DNA from 2 places in the Kitasatospora sp. NPDC059648 genome. Region 1 is predicted to be linked to the other one. Evidence: riboswitches for the same ligand, from Rfam matches in the RefSeq annotation. Region 1 holds a riboswitch; the other holds the start of a gene.
What was found. Region 1 has a riboswitch for glycine ahead of gcvP (aminomethyl-transferring glycine dehydrogenase). Riboswitches for the same ligand answer to the same signal wherever they lie in the genome.

Region 1 (10,124 bases):
TGAGCAGGCCGGCCAGGTTGGTGAAGGCGACGGCCGGGCGGGACATCATCTTCAGGTCGACCAGCGGGTGCGAGACCTTGGTCTCGATGACGCCCCAGACCAGGGCCACCACGGCGGCGACGGCGAACAGGCCGAGGGTCTTGGTGGAGGTCCAGCCCCAGTGGTTGCCCTGGCTGACCGCGACCAGGAGGGCGGAGAGCCAGGCGGCCAGGGCGAGGGCACCGAGCGGGTCGGCGCCGCCCTCCTTGTCGGTCACCGGGTCGGTCGGGACGCGGAAGGCGACCAGGGCGACCGCGATCAGGCCGAAGATCAGACCCATCCAGAAGATGGACTTGTAGTTCCAGTGCTCCAGCAGCAGGCCGGTGGCGACCAGGCCGAGGCCGGAGCCGACGCCCATCGAGGCGCTGATGGCGGCGACGCCGCCGGTCACCTTCTGCTTGGGCAGCTCGTCGCGGACGATGCTGATCGCCAGCGGCATCACGCCACCGCCGGCGCCCTGGAGGACGCGGGCGACGACCAGCCAGGTGAAGGAGTGGGTGCTGACCGCCAGGGCCGAACCGGCGACCAGACCGGCCAGCGAGATCAGCAGCATGGGCTTGCGGCCCCGGAGGTCGCCGAAGCGGCCCAGCAGGGGAGTCAGCACGGCGGCGGACAGCAGGTTGGCGGTCATCAGCCAGGTGATGTTGGAGCCGGAGACGTCCAGTTCCTTGGCCAGCGACGGCAGGATCGGGACCACCGCGGTCTGCACCACGCTGAACGACAGCATCGCCAGGATGAGGGCCGGCAGGACCCGGGCGTTGCTCTGCTTCTCGGCCGCGGTGGTGGGCTTGGGTGCCTCACTCACGGTTGCTTCCTCCCGTACATAGTGAATGATCTGAAGTAACTCTGCCGGTAGATACTTCAGAGTGTCAAATATCGAGCGGTTAAGGTTTGGCAAAGGTGAACGTTCGCCTGCGGTGGAGCGGCCCGGTCGTGGGTGCGCGAGGGCCCCGGACCGGGGTCCGGGGCCCATCGGCAGTGCTGGTCGGGGCGGTGCGATCAGACCAGGGGACGCAGGGCGGCGGGGCGGGTGCCGTCGGAGGCCGGGGGCGTCGAGCCGTTCGTCGGGGTCGGTGCGGCGACGGCCGCGGCGGTGGTGTCGTGGATTTCGACGTTCTCGCGGCGGAGCTCATCCCGGATCACCTCCTCCTCGGTGTAGCGCTCGACCACCAGGCGGACCCGCTCGATCGGGGCGAGGTACTTGCGGACCACCGGCCGTTCCTCACGGAGGGTGACCTCTTCCACCGCCTCGGCGACCTCCCTCTCGGTGAGCGAGGCGCGCTCGGCCTCGCTGACCGGCATCCGCTCCACCCGGACCCGCTCGCGGACCACCGGGACGCGGCGCTCGACCCGCTCGCTGGTCACGTACTTGCGCAGCTTCGCAGTGCCCAGGACGTGCCACTCGGTGGTGATGTCCAGCCGCTCCTCGCGGCAGGTGATCTCCACGGGGGCGCTGTGGGCCGGGGCGGAGGTGTCGGCCGCGACGGGGGCGCTGTGGGCCGGGGCGGAGGGGTCGCCCCGGCCGGGGGCGCTGTGGGCCGGGGCGGAGGGGTCGCCCCGGCCGGGGGCGGCCGCGACCTGGGGGGCCGCGGCCGGGGCGGGGTGCGGCTCCGGCTCGACGGCGTGGGCGGGGGCCGACCCGGGGGTGCTGGGGGATCGCACGTGAGCCTCCGAGGCGGTGCTGGTGGCGGTGGTCGTGGCGGTCATCGTGGTGTCGGGGTCGGGAGAGCGGTAGGCGCGCGGTTCGGCGGCCGGGGCGGCCGAGGTGGTGCCGAAGCCGAGGTCGGGCCGGGCGGCCGAGGTGGTGCCGAAGCCGAGGCCGGGCCGGGCGGCCGAGGTGGTGCCGAAGCCGAGGTCGGGCCGGGCGGCCGAGGTGGTGCCGAAATCGAGGTCGGGCCGGGCGGCGCTGTCGGGCTCGTCGGCGGTCGGGCGGCCGTCCATCGGGGTGTCGAGGCCGTAGTAGCGGTAGAGCTGGAGCTCCTGGGCGGGCGACAGGTGCTGGCCGACGCCGAAGTCCGGCGAGTCTTTGACCAGCGACTTGTCGTACGGCACCAGGAGCTCGTCGCCGGAGAACTCGCTCGTGGTGAGCGGGACGAAGGCGTCCCGGCCGAAGATGCCGGTGCGGACGGCCGCCCACTCGGGCTGCCCGGTGGCGTCGTCCAGGTACACCTCGTCGATCGTGCCGATCTTGTCTCCGTTGCGGTCGACCGCCTTGTGGCCGATGAGGTCGCGGGGGTCGATGTCGGTCTGCACGCTTTCCTCCAGTGCGCTGCGCCTGCGGAACTCCCGCAGATCGGCGGCCGGGGCACCCGTCCCGTCCGCCACTTCACACGAAAAGCCATGAATCGGACCCCCGCGACCGGGGTGCGGCCGGACGGGTCGGCGCTGGGCCGTCCGGGGGACGCGCGTAGACCCGAAGTGACCCGACGCACCCGTGATCGGAAGGCTTCCCGCTGGTACCCTGGGCGGCGACCGCCGAGCCCGCTCGGGAGAGTCCCCGACAGCGAAAACCGCTGGTCGAGGCGCCGAAGGAGCAACTCCTCCCCGGAATCTCTCAGGCATCCGTACCGTGCGGGATAGGTCACTCTGGAAAGCAGGGCAGGACCGCCGGCGCGGGAGCCGGCGTCACCACCCTCACCGACGGTGCAAGCCGACGGAGCGCCACAGCGCGACGTGCGGGCGAAGCTCTCAGGTCCCGATGACAGAGGGGGAGGCCTTTCGGGTCCGTCCGCCCAGGCCGGTCCGCTGTCCGCAGCGGCGTTGGCCGGCCGGCGTGCGCACCCCCGCCGGTCCGTGACCAGGAGGCCTCGACCACCATGAACGCCCAGCCGAACGCGGGACGCCCCACCGGCGCCTCGACCCTCACCGAGCTTGAGCTGGCCAGCCCCTTCGAGAACCGCCACATCGGCCCCGATGCCGCCGCCCAGGAGAAGATGCTGGCGTCCGTCGGCTACGGCTCGCTGGACGAGCTCGCCGCCACGGCCGTTCCCGAGGCCATCCGCTCCATCACCGCCCTGGACCTGCCCGCCGGCCGCAGCGAGGCCCAGGTCCTCGCCGAGCTGCGCGAGCTGGCGAGCCGCAACCAGGTCCTCCAGCCGATGATCGGCCTGGGCTACTACGGCACCTTCACCCCGCCGGTGATCCTGCGCAACGTCATGGAGAACCCGGCCTGGTACACCGCCTACACCCCGTACCAGCCGGAGATCTCGCAGGGTCGCCTGGAGGCACTGCTCAACTTCCAGACCCTGGTCTCCGACCTGACCGGTCTGCCCACCTCCGGCTCCTCGCTGCTGGACGAGGGCACCGCGGCCGCCGAGGCCATGGCGCTGGCCCGCCGCGTCACCAAGGTCAAGGGCGGCGTCTTCCTGGTCGACGCCGAGACCCTGCCGCAGACCATCGCGGTGATCAACACCCGCGCCGTGCCGACCGGTGTCGAGGTCGTCGTCGCCGACCTGTCCGAGGGCATCCCGGCCGAGATCGCCGGGCGCGGCGTCTTCGGCGTGCTGCTGCAGTACCCGGGCGCCACCGGTGTGGTCCGCGACCTCGCCCCGGTGATCGAGCAGGCGCACGGCCTGGGCGCGATCGTCGCCGTCGCCGCCGACCTGCTGGCGCTCACCCTGCTCAAGTCCCCGGGCTCGCTGGGCGCCGACATCGCCTGCGGCACCTCGCAGCGCTTCGGGGTGCCGATGGGCTTCGGCGGCCCGCACGCCGGCTACCTGTCGGTGCGCGCCGAGTTCGCCCGCTCGCTGCCCGGCCGCCTGGTCGGCGTCTCCGTCGACGCCGACGGCAACCGCGCCTACCGCCTGGCGCTGCAGACCCGCGAGCAGCACATCCGTCGAGAGAAGGCCACCAGCAACATCTGCACCGCCCAGGTGCTGCTCGCCGTGATGGCGTCGATGTACGCCGTCTACCACGGTCCGGACGGCCTGGCCGACATCGCCCGCCGCACCCACCGCTACGCCGCCGCCCTCGCCGAGGGCCTGCGGGCCGGCGGCGTCGAGCTGCTGCACGGCGAGTTCTTCGACACCGTCACCGCCGTCGTCCCGGGCCGCGCCGCCGAGATCGCCGCCGCCGCCCGTGCCAACGGCATCAACGTGTACCAGGACGGCGAGGACCGGATCTCGGTCTCCACCGACGAGACCACCACCCGCGAGCACCTGGCCGGTGTCTGGGCCGCCTTCGGCGTCCCCGCCGTCGAGGTGGCCGAGGCCGCCGAGACGCTGCCGGCCGCGCTGCTGCGCGAGGACGAATACCTGACCCACCCGGTCTTCCACAGCCACCGCTCGGAGACCGCCATGCTGCGCTACCTGCGCCGCCTGTCGGACCGGGACTACGCGCTGGACCGCGGCATGATCCCGCTGGGCTCGTGCACCATGAAGCTCAACGCCACCACCGAGATGGAGGCGGTGACCTGGCCGGAGTTCGGCCAGCTGCACCCCTTCGCGCCGGTCGACCAGGCCGCGGGCTTCCTGACCCTGATCCGCCACCTGGAGCAGCAGCTGGTCGAGGTCACCGGCTACGACGCCGTCTCGATCCAGCCGAACGCGGGTTCCCAGGGCGAGCTGGCCGGCCTGCTGGCCGTCCGCGCCTACCACCACGCCAACGGCGACGCCCAGCGCGACGTCTGCCTGATCCCGTCCTCGGCGCACGGCACCAACGCCGCCTCCGCGGTGATGGCCGGCATGCGCGTGGTCGTGGTGAAGACCCTGGTCGACGGCGACGTGGACGTCGAGGACCTGAAGGCCAAGATCGAGCAGCACCGCGACAACCTCTCGGTGCTGATGGTCACCTACCCGTCGACCCACGGTGTGTACGAGACCCAGATCACCGACATCTGTGCCCTGGTGCACGAGGCCGGCGGCCAGGTCTACGTGGACGGCGCCAACCTGAACGCCCTGGTCGGTCTGGCCAAGCCGGGCAAGTTCGGCGCGGACGTCTCGCACCTGAACCTGCACAAGACCTTCTGCATCCCGCACGGCGGCGGCGGCCCGGGCGTCGGCCCGGTCGCGGTGCGCGCCCACCTGGCGCCGTACCTGCCGAACCACCCGCTGCAGGAGGAGGCCGGCCCGGCCACCGGTGTCGGCCCGATCTCGGCCGCGCCGTGGGGCTCGGCGGCGATCCTGCCGATCTCCTGGGCGTACGTCCGGCTGATGGGCGGCGAGGGCCTCAAGCGCGCGACCCAGGTCGCGGTGCTGAACGCCAACTACATCGCCAAGCGCCTGGCCCCGCACTTCCCGGTGCTCTACACCGGCCCGGGCGGGCTGGTCGCGCACGAGTGCATCATCGACCTGCGCCCGCTGACCAAGGAGACGGGCGTGACGGTGGACGACATCGCCAAGCGCCTGATCGACTACGGCTTCCACGCGCCGACGATGTCCTTCCCGGTGGCCGGCACGCTGATGATCGAGCCGACCGAGTCCGAGGACCTGCACGAGATCGACCGGTTCTGCGACGCGATGATCGAGATCCGCGGCGAGATCGACAAGGTCGGCTCGGGCGAGTGGGCCGCCGACGACAACCCGCTGCGCAACGCCCCGCACACCGCCGCCGCCCTGGCCGGCGACTGGGCGCACGGCTACTCGCGGCAGGAGGCGGTCTTCCCGGCGGGCGTCAACCCGGCGGACAAGTACTGGCCGCCGGTGAGCCGGATCGACGGCGCGTACGGCGACCGCAACCTGGTCTGCTCGTGCCCGCCGCTGGACGAGTACGGCGTCTGATCCCGGTCGGACGGACACGGGGCAGGGCTCCGGCGGAACGTTTCCGCTGGGGCCCTGCCCTTTTGCGTCGCCCCCTGCGCGGAGCCGCGTGCGGTCGAATCGGCGGCTGCCCCGCCGGGCGGTCCCGGGCCGTACGGTTCCGGCCGTACGGGGTCGGGCCGCGTGGGCTCAGGCCGCGTGGGCGACGGGGCGGCGCGGGGCGATCACCCGGCCGTCCGGCAGCAGCTCTCCGGTGTCCTCGAACAGGACGACGCCGTTGCAGAGCAGGCTCCAGCCCTGCTCCGGGTGGCAGGCCACCGGCACGGCCGCTTCGCGGTCCTCGGACTCGGCCGTCGGGCATTCAGGACGGTGCTGGCACATACGCGTACCCTCGCTTCGCTCTGCGATCCTCCCCGTGGTGCGGTCACCGGAGGTCGAGCCGTCCGGAGCCGCCGCGGTGGTCGGATCCTGTCCGCGCGCCGACCAGGTGTGGACCGGCGCTCAAGTGGGTAGGACAGGTGGTCCTTCCACGCTGGTTCCCAGTGTCGGCATCCGAGGACGTGCGCGCAGGGATTTCGTGACATGCGCCACAACTCCCGGGCAGAGATCACCCGTTCAGGTGGCGTCCCGGGGAAGGGACGCGCCGCTGGGTCAGCCGGCGCATGGCCCGGTAGGGCCATGGCGGGCAGCCCGACCGGGTGGTAGCCGTTCGGGTGTGGCCGTCCCCGGGCGTCGGAGCGCACGGCGAAGGGCCGCCGGGCGAGGTGGCCCGGCGGCGGTGTGGTGCTTCGGCTCCCGGCCGGGTCAGGAGGAGCCGAGCAGCAGCGGCGGCGGTCCGGCGAGCGGGGCGCGGACGAGCAGCGGGAGCAGCTCGGCGGCCGGGTAGGCGCGGTGCGCGGTGACGCCGAGCGGGGCCGGGGCCAGCGGGATCAACAGGTCGGCGGACGGGCCGGCGTCGGGGCTGTGCAGCCAGAGCGCCGTGGCGTACTGGCCCGGGAAGGTGAGCAGCCGGGGTTGGCGGCGGGAGCGGGAACCCTGGGCGAGCTGCCAGGCCTCGCGCAGCGCCCGGACGGTGGAGGAGAGGTACGGGCCGGCGGTGAAGTGGGAGAAGGTGTGTCCCTCCGCGCTCTGCACCACCTCGGCGGCGGCGGCCACTTCGGGACCGTCCTTGATCAGGAAGCGCCAGCCGGTCCGGCGGGCGGCGGGCAGTTCCGGATGGGGGCCGTCCAGGACGTGCACCGCGAGCGGGTGCGCGGGGAGCAGTGGACCGGTCGGATGGCGGAGCGCTGCGGCGGCGGGCTGGCGCAGCGCGGTCTCCGAGTCGAGTGCGCCCAGGACCGCGCGCAGGGCACTCGGAGGGGGCTGGGGGGTCTGCAGGGTCATGGCGGGGTCCGCCTCTCCAAGCGAGATCGGCGTGCGAGTGCGGCATACCGGCGCGGCGCGGTGCGTCTTCGCTGACGGGGGCCGGCCTTGTCCGGTTGTGCAGGATCGCGGCGCCGGCGCGGCCGCCGCCCACGACGAGGGCCTCGGGGCGGGGAACGGACCGGCCGGAGCGCAGTGCGAACTCAGCGAACTCATCGAACAAATGCGCAGGGTGATCTGTTTATCACAGGCCGTGGCGCCGGGCAAGTCTACAGATGGCCTGAATTTCCGTCAGATGCCTTGCATTGCAAGCCAGTACAAGCATTCGGGTATCGATCTTCGAGGTGGGCATGATGCTGGCACGGTCGACCGGCCGGGTGTCTCAGGAGGAGGGGACCGTGGGCGAGAAGGTCGTGGCGACTCGGGCGGACCTGGCGGACCGGCAGCAGTACCGGCTCAAGCTCCAGGCCTGTCTGGACGCGCTCGGGCGGATGCTGCGCGAGGACCGCTTCGACCGCCCGCGGGCGGTGATGGGCCTGGAGATCGAGCTCAACCTGGCCGACGAGCAGGGCCTGCCGGTGATGCGCAACGCCCAGGTGCTGAGCGCGATCGGCTCCAGCGACTTCCAGACCGAGCTGGGCCGGTTCAACATCGAGGTCAACATCGTGCCGCACCGGCTGTGCGGGCACGTGTTCGAGGAACTGCGCGAGGAGATCGACACCGGGCTGCGCTACGCCGACCGGCAGGCGGCCGAGGCCGGCGCCCGGATCGTCATGGTGGGCATCCTGCCGACCCTGGAGAACGACCACACCGGGCTCGACGCGATGAGCCACAACCAGCGCTACAGCCTGCTCAGCGACCAGATCCTGGCCGCCCGGGGGGAGGACATCGCCCTGGACATCGAGGGCGTCGAACACCTCCAGCTGGAGTCCGTCACCATGGTGGCCGAGGCCGCCGCGACCTCGCTGCAGCTGCACCTCCAGGTGACGCCTGAGCGGTTCTCCTCGGTGTGGAACGCCGCCCAGGCGATCTGCGGTCCGCAGCTGGCGCTCGGCGCGAACTCCCCGTTCCTGTTCGGGCGGGAGCTGTGGCGGGAGACCCGCCCGGTGCTGTTCCAGCAGGCCTGTGACACCCGTTCGGCGGAGCTCAAGGCCCAGGGCGTGCGCCCGATCACCTGGTTCGGGGAGCGCTGGGTGGACTCGGCGTACGACCTGTTCGAGGAGAACCTGCGCTACTTCCCCGCGCTGCTGCCGATCTGCGACGACGAGGACCCGCTCAAGGTGCTGGCCTCCGGCGGCGCGCCCAGGCTCGCCGAGATGCGGCTGCACAACGGCACCATCTACCGCTGGAACCGGCCGGTGTACGACGTCGCCGGCGGGGTCGCGCACCTGCGGGTGGAGAACCGGGCGCTGCCGGCCGGTCCGACGGTGGCCGACACCCTGGCCAACGCCGCCTTCTACTACGGGCTGGTGCGGGTACTAGCCGAGCAGCCCCGGCCGGTCTGGACCCGGCTGCCGTTCGAGCGGGCGGACGAGAACTTCCGGCAGGGCGCCCGGTACGGCATCGACGCGGTGTTCCAGTGGCCGCGCCCAGGCCGCGCGGGCCGCGGCGGCGGGCTGCAGACGGTGTCGGCGGTCGACCTGGTCCTCGACGAGCTGCTGCCGATGGCCCACCAGGGGCTGGACGAGTGGGGCGTGGAGCCCGCCGACCGGGACCGCTACCTGGGGATCATCGAGCAGCGCTGCCTGCGCCGCACCAACGGCGCCGCCTGGCAGAGCGCGACCTTCCACCGGCTGCGCGAGCAGTACGGCATGGACCGCCCGGCCGCGCTCGCCGCGATGACCAGGCGCTACGCCGAGCACATGCGCGGCGGTGAGCCGGTGCACACCTGGCCGGTCGGCTGACGGCTCCGCCCGCTGTGTCAGGATGATCGCTCCGGTCGTCGGCCGACCGCCGGAGCGATCGTCCGTTCGATGGAGCACCCGTGACAACCAGCCCGACCGTGCCGGAGACCGCGGAACCCACCCGACGGCTGCTCGGCGCGGAACTGCTGATCGTCCTCGGCCTGTCCCTCGGGGCCAGCGGGATCAGCGCGCTGATCAGCTTCGCGGGCTCGCTCACCGAACCGCTCCAGCTCGGCCAGCAGGTCGCCACGCTGAACGGCTCGCGGGCGCCCGGGCGCCCCTGGCTGGACCTGGTGTGGCAGCTGTACTACATCGGGCGCGGGCTGATGCCGGTGGTGCTGGTCGGCTACCTGCTGGTGCGCGAGGGCGCCGCGCTGCGGGTGCTGGGCTTCGACCTGGGGGAGAAGCTGCGCGACCTCGGCCGGGGTGCGGGCGTCGCGGCGGCGATCGGCGGCTCCGGGCTGGCGCTGTACCTGGCCTCGCAGGCGGCGGGGTACAACCTGACGGTGGCGCCCTCGGGGCTGCCGGACGTGTGGTGGCGGGTGCCGGTGCTGGTGCTGTCGGCCTGCCAGAACGCCATCCTGGAGGAGGTCGTCGTCCTCGGCTACCTGCTGCGCCGGCTGGGGCAGCAGGGGTGGTCCTGGCCGGCCGCCGTGGCGGCCAGCTCGGTGCTGCGCGGCTCGTACCACCTGTACCAGGGGGTCGGCGGGCTGGTCGGCAACATGGTGATGGGGGCGGTGTTCTGCCTGCTGTACCGGCGCTGGGGCCGGGTGATGCCGCTGGTGGCGGCACACGCGCTGATCGACACGGTGGCCTTCGTCGGGTACGCGCTGCTGGCCGGGCACGTCAGCTGGCTGCCGACCCCCTGACCTGCGCCCTCGGCGGCGCGTGGCCGCGCGGCGGGCGGGCCAGCAGGCGCTCGACGTGCCGGCGTTCCAGGCCCTGGCCGGGGTCGATCGGCAGCAGCAGCCGGTCCCGGCGCCAGAGGGAGCGGCGGACCAGCCGGGAAGGGATGACGTCGTCCACCCAGGCGAAGGGCCGGCCCTGGGCGTAGCGCAGCAGCGGGGCCCACTTGGCGGCGGAGAACAGCTCCATCAGCGGGACGCGCGGGTCGCCCGGCTGG
Region 2 (10,124 bases), on a different contig from region 1:
GTGAGGGCTGCGGCTTCTCGCGGTCGTCGGCTCCGGTGCTGCTGTCCCCGGTGGGGGCCTGCTGGGCGGGCACGGGGCGGGCTCCTTCCGGTCGGTGGTCCCCACCGTACCACTGGCGTGTACGGCGTATCGCAAGAGTGGACGTCGTACACATCAGTGTGTACGTTGTATCTCGCCGATACGGCGTACACATCGTCCCGGAGGGGGAACAACCATGTCCATCGATCGGAACCTGCAGGTCGCGGTCGTCCTCGGCAGCACCCGCACCGGCCGCTTCGGCCCGGTCGTCGCCGACTGGCTGCTCGGCCACCTGGAAGCCCGAGGCGACATGACGGCCGACCCGATCGACCTGGCCGCCACCCCGCTGCCCACCGTCTTTCCGTCCTTCGGCGGCGAACTGCCGCCCGCTGACGCCGAGCTGCTCGCGGCCGTGTCGCCCCGGCTGGCGGCCGCCGACGCCTTCGTCTTCGTCACGCCCGAGTACAACCACAGCTTCCCGGCCCCGCTGAAGAACGCCATCGACTGGCACAACCAGCAGTGGCACGGCAAGCCGGTCGGCTTCGTCTCCTACGGCGGCCTCTCCGGCGGCCTCCGGGCGGTCGAGCAGCTGCGCGTGGTGATGGCCGAGTTGAACAGTGTGACGATCCGCAACACGGTCAGCTTCCACGGCGCCGCGCAGGCGTTCGACGCCGACGGCAAGCCGCGGGACCCGGCCGCCGACGCCGCCGCCAAGACCATGCTCGACCAACTGGCCTGGTGGGCCGAGGCGTTGCGGGACGCCCGGCAGGCCCGCCCGTTCGCCGCCTGAGGCCGCGAAAGGGGGAACGGCCATGACCGCGGAACCGATCGACGACCGCCCCAAGCCGCCGCTGCTCGGTGTGCTCGGGCTGATGCTCGGCATCTTCCTCTCGGCCCTCGACGGCCAGATCATCGGCACCGCGCTGCCGACCATCGTCGGCGACCTCGGCGGACTGGAGCACCTCGCCTGGGCGGTCACCGCCTACCTGCTCACCTCCGCCGCCACCACCCCGCTGTGGGGCCGGCTCGGCGACCTGTACGGCCGCAAGGGTGCGTACCAGTGGGCGGTCGCGGTGTTCCTGGTCGGCTCGATGCTGTCCGGACTGGCGCAGGACATGGCCGAGCTGATCGCCTTCCGGGCGCTCCAGGGGGTCGGCGCGGGCGGGCTGATGGTCGGCGCGCTCTCGGTGATCGGGGTGCTCGTGCCCGCCTCCGACCGGGGCCGGGTGCAGTCGGTGATCGGGGTGCTGATGCCGATCGCCTTCGTCGGCGGGCCGCTGCTCGGCGGTTTCCTCACCGACCGGCTCAGCTGGCGCTGGGCCTTCTACGTCAACCTGCCGGTCGGGGTGTTCGCCCTGTTCGCGGTCGGTGCCGGAGTACGGCTGCGGAACGCCGAGCGGGTCCGCGCCCCCTTCGACCGGGCCGGGGTCGCCCTGCTGACCACCGGCATCCTCGGGCTCACCCTGGTCAGCAGCTGGGGCGGGACGCTGTACCCCTGGACCTCGCCGCTGATCCTCGGGACGGGGGCGGTCGCGGTCGCCGCGCTGGCCGGGTCGCCCTCGGCCGTCCGGGACGCCGTCGGCACGGCGGTCACCAGCGGGCTGCACGGCGCGGTCGCCGGGGGCGTCGCCCTGGCGGCGGTGGCGACGGCGGTCGCCTGCCTGGCCCGGCCGAGCCGGAGCCCGGTCCGGGGCCCGAACCCGCCCGCGGAGCCGCGCGAGCTCGGTACGCCGGAGGAAAGGGCGGAGCGGGAGACGGAGAAGGCGGCGGAGAAGGCGGCGGTACGGAGCTGACCGCCCGCGGTCCCGGGCCCCGGGCACGCCGAAGCCCCCGGGCGGAGGGGACTCCGCCCGGGGGCCGGGCCGTCAGGCCACCGCGATCAGCACGCGATCAGCACTCGATGACGTTCACGGCGAGGCCGCCGCGCGAGGTCTCCTTGTACTTGATCTTCATGTCGGCCCCGGTCTCCTTCATCGTCTTGATCGCCTTGTCCAGCGAGACGTGGTGGCGCCCGTCGCCGCGCAGCGCCATCCGGGCCGCGGTGACGGCCTTGACCGACGCCATGCCGTTGCGCTCGATGCAGGGAATCTGGACCAGGCCGCCGACCGGGTCGCAGGTGAGGCCGAGGTTGTGCTCGATGCCGATCTCGGCGGCGTTCTCGACCTGCTCGGGAGTGCCCCCGAGGACCTCGGCGAGACCGCCCGCGGCCATCGAGCAGGCGGAGCCGACCTCGCCCTGGCAGCCGACCTCGGCACCGGAGATGGAGGCGTTCTCCTTGAAGAGCATGCCGATGGCGCCGGCCGCGAGCAGGAACCGGACGATGCCGTCCTCGTCGGCGCCCGGGATGAAGTTCAGGTAGTAGTGCAGGACGGCCGGGATGATGCCCGCCGCGCCGTTGGTGGGCGCGGTGACCACCCGGCGCCCGGAGGCGTTCTCCTCGTTGACCGCCATCGCGTAGAGGGTCACCCACTCCATCGCGTTGGCCGGGCCGATCCCCTCGGCGCGCAGCGTCCGGGCGGCCGCGGCGGCCCGGCGGCGGACCTTCAGCCCGCCCGGCAGGATGCCCTCGCGGGTCATCCCGGCCCGCACGCACTCCTGCATCACGGACCAGATCTCCAGCAGACCGGTCCGGATCTCCTCCTCGCTGCGCCAGGCCTTCTCGTTCTCCAGCATCAGGCCGGAGATCGACAGCCCGGTCTCCCGGGTGAGCCGCAGCAGCTCCTCGCCGGTGCGGAAGGGGTAGCGCAGCGCGGTGTCGTCGGGCTTGACCCGGTCCGCGCCGATCGCGTCCTCGTCGACGACGAAGCCGCCGCCGACCGAGTAGTAGGTCTTCTCCAGCAGCGCCGAGCCGTCCGCCGCGTACGCCCACAGGGTCATGCCGTTGGCGTGGTACGGCAGCGAGCGGCGCCGGTGCAGGACCAGCTGGGTGTCGGGGTCGAAGTCGATCGGGTGTTCGCCGAGCAGGCTGAGCCGCTTCTCGGTGATGATCCGCTCGACGTCCTTGTCCGCCTGGTCGACGTCGACGGTGCGGGGCGAGTTGTTCTCCAGGCCCAGCAGGACGGCCTTCGGGGTGCCGTGGCCGTGGCCGGTGGCGCCCAGCGAGCCGTACAGCTCGGCGCGCACGCCGGTGACCCGGTCCAGCAGGCCTTCGGAGCGCAGCCGGCGGGCGAACATCCGGGCCGCGCGCATCGGGCCGACGGTGTGGGAGCTCGACGGGCCGATGCCGATGGAGAAGAGGTCGAAGACGCTGATGGCCACGGGGGACGTCCTTGTCTGGTCTCGTGGAAGGACTTGCGGGGAGGGGGATGACACGGGACGGGGCACCGCGCGCACTGTCCAGTGTGCGCGGTGCCCCGGGGTCCCAGGCGCACCGGCGGGGTGAGGCCGGTCACCTCATCCCGAACGGGATCACTCCTGGCCGGCCAGGTTCGGGTAGAGCGGGTACTTCTCGGCCAGGGCGGTGACCCGGGCCTTCAGGGCGGCGGCGACGGTCTCGTCGAAGGCGGGCTTGAGCGCCTCGGCGATGATGTCGGCGACCTCGCGGAAGTCGTCGGCCCGGAAGCCGCGGGTGGCCAGGGCCGGGGTCCCGATGCGCAGACCGGAGGTGACCATCGGCGGGCGCGGGTCGTTCGGGATGGCGTTGCGGTTGACGGTGATGCCGACCTCGTGCAGCCGGTCCTCCGCCTGCTGGCCGTCGAGCTGGCTGTTGCGCAGGTCGACCAGGACCAGGTGGACGTCGGTGCCGCCGGACAGCACGGAGGCGCCGGCCTCGGCGACGTCGGCCTGCAGCAGACGCTCGGCGAGGATCTTGGCGCCCTCCAGGGTGCGCTGCTGGCGCTCCTTGAACTCCTCCGAGGCGGCGACCTTGAAGGCGACGGCCTTGCCCGCGATCACGTGCTCCAGCGGGCCGCCCTGCTGGCCGGGGAAGACCGCGGAGTTGATCTTCTTCGCCCACTCGGCCTTGGACAGGATGACGCCGCCGCGCGGGCCGCCCAGGGTCTTGTGGGTGGTGGTGGTGACCACGTCCGCGTACGGCACCGGGTTCGGGTGCAGGCCCGCGGCCACCAGGCCGGCGAAGTGCGCCATGTCCACCATGAGCAGCGCGCCGACCGCGTCGGCGACCCGGCGGAACTCGGCGAAGTCCAGCTGGCGCGGGTAGGCGGACCAGCCGGCGATGATCAGCTTCGGCTGGTGCTCCTTGGCCAGGCGCTCGACCTCGGCCATGTCGACCTGGCCGGTCTTCTCGTCGACGTGGTACGCGACCACGTTGTAGAGCTTGCCGGAGAAGTTGATCTTCATGCCGTGGGTCAGGTGACCGCCGTGGGCCAGGTTCAGGCCCAGGATGGTGTCGCCCGGCTGGATCAGCGCGAACATCGCGGCGGCGTTGGCCTGCGCGCCGGAGTGCGGCTGGACGTTGGCGTGCTCGGCGCCGAACAGGGCCTTGATCCGGTCGATCGCGATCTGCTCGACCACGTCGACGTGCTCGCAACCGCCGTAGTAGCGGCGGCCGGGGTAGCCCTCGGCGTACTTGTTGGTGAGCACCGAGCCCTGGGCCTCCATGACCGCCACCGGGGCGAAGTTCTCGGAGGCGATCATCTCCAGGGTGGTCTGCTGGCGGTGCAGCTCGGCGTCGACCGCGGCGGCGATCTCCGGGTCGAGGGCGTGCAGGGACTGGTTGAGAACCGTCATGGTGTGGTCTTCCCGGGAGGAGGAGAGCGAGGGGACGGTGGGGGCGGGCCGGCGTGCGCGCGGCCCGCCCGGTGCCGGGCTGGTCAGCCGGCGTGGGTGAGCGCGTCGTACTCGTCGGCGCTGAGCAGCTCGTCGGTGGCCTCGACACGGACCTTGAAGAGCCAGCCGCCCTCGAACGGGGCGCTGTTGACCAGGCCGTTGTCGTCCAGGACGTCCTGGTTGACCTCGGTGACCTCGCCGGTCACCGGGGAGTACAGGTCGCTGACCGACTTGGTGGACTCCAGCTCGCCGCAGGTCTCGCCGGCGGTCACGGTGTCGCCGACCTCGGGCAGCTGCACGTAGACGATGTCACCGAGCGCGTCGGCGGCGTGCTTGGTGATGCCGACCGTGGAGACACCTTCCACGGGGGCGGTCAGCCACTCGTGCTCCTTGGTGTACTGCAGGTGCTGGGGGTTGCTCATGGCGTCATTCTCCAGGATGGGAAGCGGGTACGACGCAGCGGGCCGCCGCACGGACGGCTCCGACGTGCGTGTATGGGAAATCGAGGGGTCCTGCGAGGCCTCAGCGGGCGCGCTTGTAGAACGGCAGCGCCACGACCTGGACGGGCTCGTGCTTGCCGCGCACGTCCACCGCGACGGTGGTGCCCGGCTCGGCGTGGGCCGCGTCGACGTAGGCCATCGCGATCGGCTTCCCCAGCGTCGGGGACGGCGCGCCGGAGGTGATCCGGCCGATCGGGGCGCCGTCGGCGGAGACCACCGTGTACTCGGCGCGCGGCACGCGCTTGCCCTCGGAGACCAGGCCGACCAGCACCTTCGGCGGGTTGGTCTCGGCCGCGGCGGCGGCCTGCTCCAGCGCCTTGCGGCCGACGAACGCGCCGCCGTTGGTGGTCTTGTCGAAGCGGACGACCCGGCCCAGGCCCGCGTCGAACGGGGTCAGGTCGGTGGACAGCTCGTGCCCGTACAGCGGCATGCCCGCCTCCAGGCGCAGCGTGTCGCGGCAGGACAGGCCGCACGGGACCAGGCCGTGGCCCTCGCCCGCGGCGGTCAGCGCCTGCCAGACCGGCTCGGCGTCGACCGGGTGGCAGAAGATCTCGAAGCCGTCCTCGCCGGTGTAGCCGGTGCGGGCCAGCAGCACCTCGCGGCCGGCCACCTTCGCCGGGAGGATCGCGTAGTACTTCAGGCCGGGCAGGTCGGCGTCGGTGGTCTTCGCCAGGATGGCGGTGGCCTCCGGGCCCTGGACGGCGATCAGCGCGTAGGTGTCGCGGTCGTCGGTGACGACGGCGTCGAAGCCCTTGGCGCGGGCGATCAGCTCGTCCAGCACAAGCTGGGCGTTGGAGGCGTTGGCGACCACCAGGAAGGCGTCCTCGCGCAGGCGGTAGACGATCAGGTCGTCCAGGATGCCGCCGTCCTCGGCGCAGATCATGGTGTAGCGGGCGCGCAGCACGCCGAGCGCGGAGACGAAGCCGACCAGGGCGTGGTCCAGCATCTCGCCGGCCTGCGGGCCGGTGACGGTGATCTCGCCCATGTGCGAGAGGTCGAACAGGCCGGCCTTGGTGCGGACGGCGAGGTGCTCCTCGCGCTCGCTGCCGTAGCGCAGCGGCATGTCCCAGCCGGCGAAGTCGGTCATGGTCGCGCCGAGGGCGCGGTGCAGCGCGTCGAGCGCGGTGAGGCGGAGGGACGACATGGCCAGGAACTCCTCGGTCGGGGCACTCAGGGGTGCGCGCGCCGGGACCGGATCCGCTCGGGGACCGACCCTGCGCGCGGGCATGCGGCGGCGTGGGTCTCCCCATCTGTCGTCGAACCTGAGAGCTTCACCGCCCACCTGCCCGCAGCTGGTGCCAGCATCAGCTGGTTCCAGCATCGGGGACAGGACGGCGGCTTGCACCGTGGGTGGGCGCGCGACAGGGCCGTGCGCCGCTTTCCAGATGTGCCTAACCCGCGCGGTAGGGGGGCCTGAGAGATTCCGGGGAGGACTTGCTCCTTCGGCGCCGGCCGTGCCTCCTGAGGGGCACTCCGGGCTCTCCCGCGCGGGTTCGAGCGGCCGGTGTGGAGTTGTGGGGGCCCGCGGCGCATGCCGTCGGACGCGCACATCATGGCACGTCCGCGCGGAGGAGGGGAGAGGGGACCCGGTCACACGGCGCGGGGCGCCCGGTCACGTGCCACGGCGCGCCCCGTCGCACGCTGCGGGGCGCCCTCCGGGGGGACGACGCGAGTTCGAAGCCGAGCCCTAAACTTCTCCGCGTCGGCGCAGCAGTGGGCGGCCGACCCGGCACGAGGGCGGACGGCGGCGCATGGGGTACCCGGTGGAGCAGCAGCAGGGGTGGGACGGGCCGCGGACGGCGCCGTCGGGCGGCACGTGGCCGGCGAACGAGCTGGAGCAGGTGCTGACGGCCGCGCTGGGCGACCCGGGGGCGACGCCGCGGGTGATCGAGGTGCTGGCCCGCAGCCAGGTGTGGATCCCGCTGCCGGCCGGGGGCGACCCGAACGGGCAGTCGCTGGACCTGCCGACCGTCGAGCTGGCCGGCGCCCCGTACGTGCCGGTGTTCTCCTCGCAGGAGGTGTTCCTGCAGCAGGCACCGGGGATGGCCTTCGCGATCGCGCCGGCCTGGGAGTTCGCCCGCGGGCTGCCGCTGGGCGTGGGCATCGCGGTCAACCCGGAGGCGGCGGTGGGCATCCCGGTGCCCCCGCAGGGCGTGGCGGAGCTGCGCCGCGGCCCCCGGGAGGAGCGCTGGGAGCAGCAGCCGGAGGCGCCGACCGGCGGCCGGGTGGCGCTGCGCGAGCCGGTGCCGGGCGAGGACCCGGAGCACTTCCTGGCCGCCTGCCGGGCCGAACTGTCGGCTCTGCCGGGCGTCGTGACCGCACGGCGGGCGCTGGCCAGCATCGAGGGCGAGCCGACCGTGATGTTCGTGGGCGTCCAGCTGGATCCGGCGGCCCCGGCCGACCCGGGAGCGGTGAACGAGGCGCTCGGGCGGGCGCTGGGAACCGCGCCGCTGCCGGGCGGCGTCCACCTCGTGCTGCTCGACCTCGCCGACGACCCGGTGGTCGAGTGGCTGCTGACCCGGGTCATGCCCTTCTACTCGCGGGTGTGAGCGGGGATCCTTCACAGGCACGTCGCCGTGGCGGTGGCCGGTGCCGCGCCATAGGGTGCGTGCAGGCGGCTGACGGGCCGGCGGGTTCAGGAAAGAGGCGCGGCGAGGTGGGCGCATGAGTGCGGGAACGGGAGCGGGCGGGGTGCCGGGGCCTTGGGGCCAGGCACCGGCCGGGCGCCCGGGCGCGGATCCGGGCGCGTTGGAGCAGGCCCTGCGCGAGGTCGCGCCGGAGCGCTGGGACGCGTACGAGCGGCTGCTGCACGCGCTGGCCGAGGGCCAGGTCTGGATGCTGCTGTGGCACGGCAGCCCGGGCAGTCCGGACGCCCAGTACGGGAACATGGAGATCGGCGGCCACGGCTACGCGCCGGCCGTCACCTCGCCCGAGCAGCTGACGGCCTCCGGCTGGGCGCGGGCCCACGAGGTCATCTCCGGGCGGGAGATCGCCGCTTCGCTGTACCGCACCCGCTGGGGCCTGTGGCTCAACCCGCACGCGCCGGGCGGCGGGGTCGGGGTGCCGTGGGCGGACCTGCGGCGGATCGCCGCGGGCCTGGACCGGCTGCCGGCCGGTCCGCTGAAGCTGAGCGAGCCGCAGGTGAACGCCCAGCAGTTCTTCGCGCTGCTGGAGCGGCAGGCGGGCGAGGTGCGCGCGGTCCGGGCGCTGCGCCGGGCCTGGGTGCAGCCGTCGGTGGGGGAGCCGTACCTGGCGATCGGTCTCGACCTGTACGAGAGTTCGCCGCCGGCGGTGGAGGCGGTGCGGGCGCTGATGCAACGGGCGATCGCGGTGGCCCCGGAGGGGCTCGCGGTCTCCACGGTGGCCATGTCGGACGAGTACGACCCGGTGGCGCTGTGGATGCGCGCCAACGCACGGCCGTTCTTCGACCGGGAGGCGGGCCGACCGCCGACGGGCCCGTACCCGCCGGTGCCGCCGCCGTACCCGGGGCAGTCGATGCCGGGCCGACCGGTCCCGGGCCAGTCGATGCCCGGGCAGCCGATGCCCGGTTATGCCTACGGCACCCAGCCGCCCGCGCCGGGTTGGGGGCAGCAGCCCCAGCCGTGGCCCGGATACCCCGGCCGCTGATTGCCGAAACACGTCTCGTTAAAGCCCCTGCCTAGAAGCCGACTTGATCCCTGATCAGGTCGGCTTCGGTGCTTTCGGGACGAATTTCCGTTCTCGGCGCCGGGACATCTTGACATGGCAGTTACAGCCATGTGAAGAGGGATATGCCGAAGATCGGGGAGGTGCATGCGGGCAGATCACAGTTGGGCATCTGTCGGTTGTCAGGGCTGGCGCAAGCCAGTTCGGATGGCAGAGAGTTCTGCGCAACGCATCGCGCGTACTGGAAACCCCACGAAGGTGAACGCGCACGCCGACCGCTCGATCCACGCGACGCCCATCCCGCGTGGAGGCAGTACCCGTGCACGACGTACTGCCGCGAACACCTGCACCCAGCACCTCCGCACGTCCGCAGCCGTACCGCCGAACCGGCGCCCGGCACCCGTGGGCCGGCCACCGTCGGCGAGGGGACCAACTGACCATGACCGCACCCATGACAACCGCCGGGAACGAATCCGAGGCGCCCGCCTCCCCGAGCCCGGCCAAGACGATCGAGGGCCGCTCCCTCGGTCGGATCGCCTGGACCCGCTTCAAGCGGGACAAGGCCGCCGTCGCCGGCGGCATCGTGGTGATCCTGCTGATCCTCCTGGCCGTCCTGGCCGGACCCCTGGAGTCCTTGTTCGGGCTCGACCCCGACCAGCCGAACACCGACCTGCTGGACGCCGACCTCGGTGGACTCCCGCTCGGCGACTGGGGCGGGATGAGCGCGGACCACCCGCTCGGCATCGACCCGCTGCAGGGCCGCGACCTGCTCGCCCGCGTGGTCGACGGCTCCTGGGTCTCCCTGCTGGTCGCCTTCGGCGCGACCGTCCTGTCCAACACCCTCGGCACCGTGCTCGGCGTGATGGCCGGCTACTACGGCGGCTGGGTGGACACCGTGATCAGCCGGTTGATGGACGTCTTCCTGGCGTTCCCGCTGCTGCTGTTCGCCATCGCGATCTCCGCCTCGCTCCAGGGCGGCGCGTTCGGCCTGCACGGCCTCCCGCTGCACATCATGGTGCTGATCTTCGTGATCGGCTTCTTCAACTGGCCCTACATGGGCCGGATCGTGCGCGGACAGACCCTCTCGCTGCGCGAGCGGGAGTTCGTCCACGCGGCCCGCAGCCTCGGCGCCCGCGGCCCGTTCATCCTGTTCAAGGAGCTGCTGCCGAACCTGGTCGGCCCGATCCTGGTCTACTCGACCCTGCTGATCCCGACCAACATCCTCTTCGAGGC

Region 2: it holds a riboswitch for glycine, as region 1 does, so the genes downstream of both, gcvT (glycine cleavage system aminomethyltransferase GcvT) here and gcvP (aminomethyl-transferring glycine dehydrogenase) in region 1, are expected to answer to the same signal.

The regions. Positions count from the first base shown of each region.
Region 1 covers NZ_JBHWDU010000007.1:12,802-22,925, forward strand. Annotated here, with positions in the region: gene ACFV1W_RS06650 (MFS transporter) at 1-844, opposite strand, end outside; gene ACFV1W_RS06655 (YsnF/AvaK domain-containing protein) at 1,039-1,746, opposite strand; partial or broken gene ACFV1W_RS06660 (PRC-barrel domain-containing protein) at 1,918-2,292, opposite strand; glycine riboswitch at 2,516-2,619, shown strand; gene gcvP (aminomethyl-transferring glycine dehydrogenase) at 2,856-5,756, shown strand; gene ACFV1W_RS06670 (DUF5999 family protein) at 5,925-6,116, opposite strand; gene ACFV1W_RS06675 (hypothetical protein) at 6,540-7,118, opposite strand; gene ACFV1W_RS06680 (glutamate--cysteine ligase) at 7,496-9,001, shown strand; gene ACFV1W_RS06685 (CPBP family intramembrane glutamic endopeptidase) at 9,082-9,870, shown strand; gene ACFV1W_RS06690 (HAD domain-containing protein) at 9,848-10,124, opposite strand, start outside.
Region 2 covers NZ_JBHWDU010000011.1:5,402-15,525, reverse strand. Annotated here, with positions in the region: gene ACFV1W_RS09630 (TetR/AcrR family transcriptional regulator) at 1-73, opposite strand, end outside; gene ACFV1W_RS09625 (NADPH-dependent FMN reductase) at 215-808, shown strand; gene ACFV1W_RS09620 (MFS transporter) at 831-1,811, shown strand; gene ACFV1W_RS09615 (L-serine ammonia-lyase) at 1,909-3,276, opposite strand; gene glyA (serine hydroxymethyltransferase) at 3,427-4,707, opposite strand; gene gcvH (glycine cleavage system protein GcvH) at 4,791-5,168, opposite strand; gene gcvT (glycine cleavage system aminomethyltransferase GcvT) at 5,269-6,390, opposite strand; glycine riboswitch at 6,638-6,742, opposite strand; gene ACFV1W_RS09595 (enhanced serine sensitivity protein SseB C-terminal domain-containing protein) at 6,998-7,795, shown strand; gene ACFV1W_RS09590 (enhanced serine sensitivity protein SseB C-terminal domain-containing protein) at 7,911-8,873, shown strand; gene ACFV1W_RS09585 (ABC transporter permease) at 9,331-10,124, shown strand, end outside.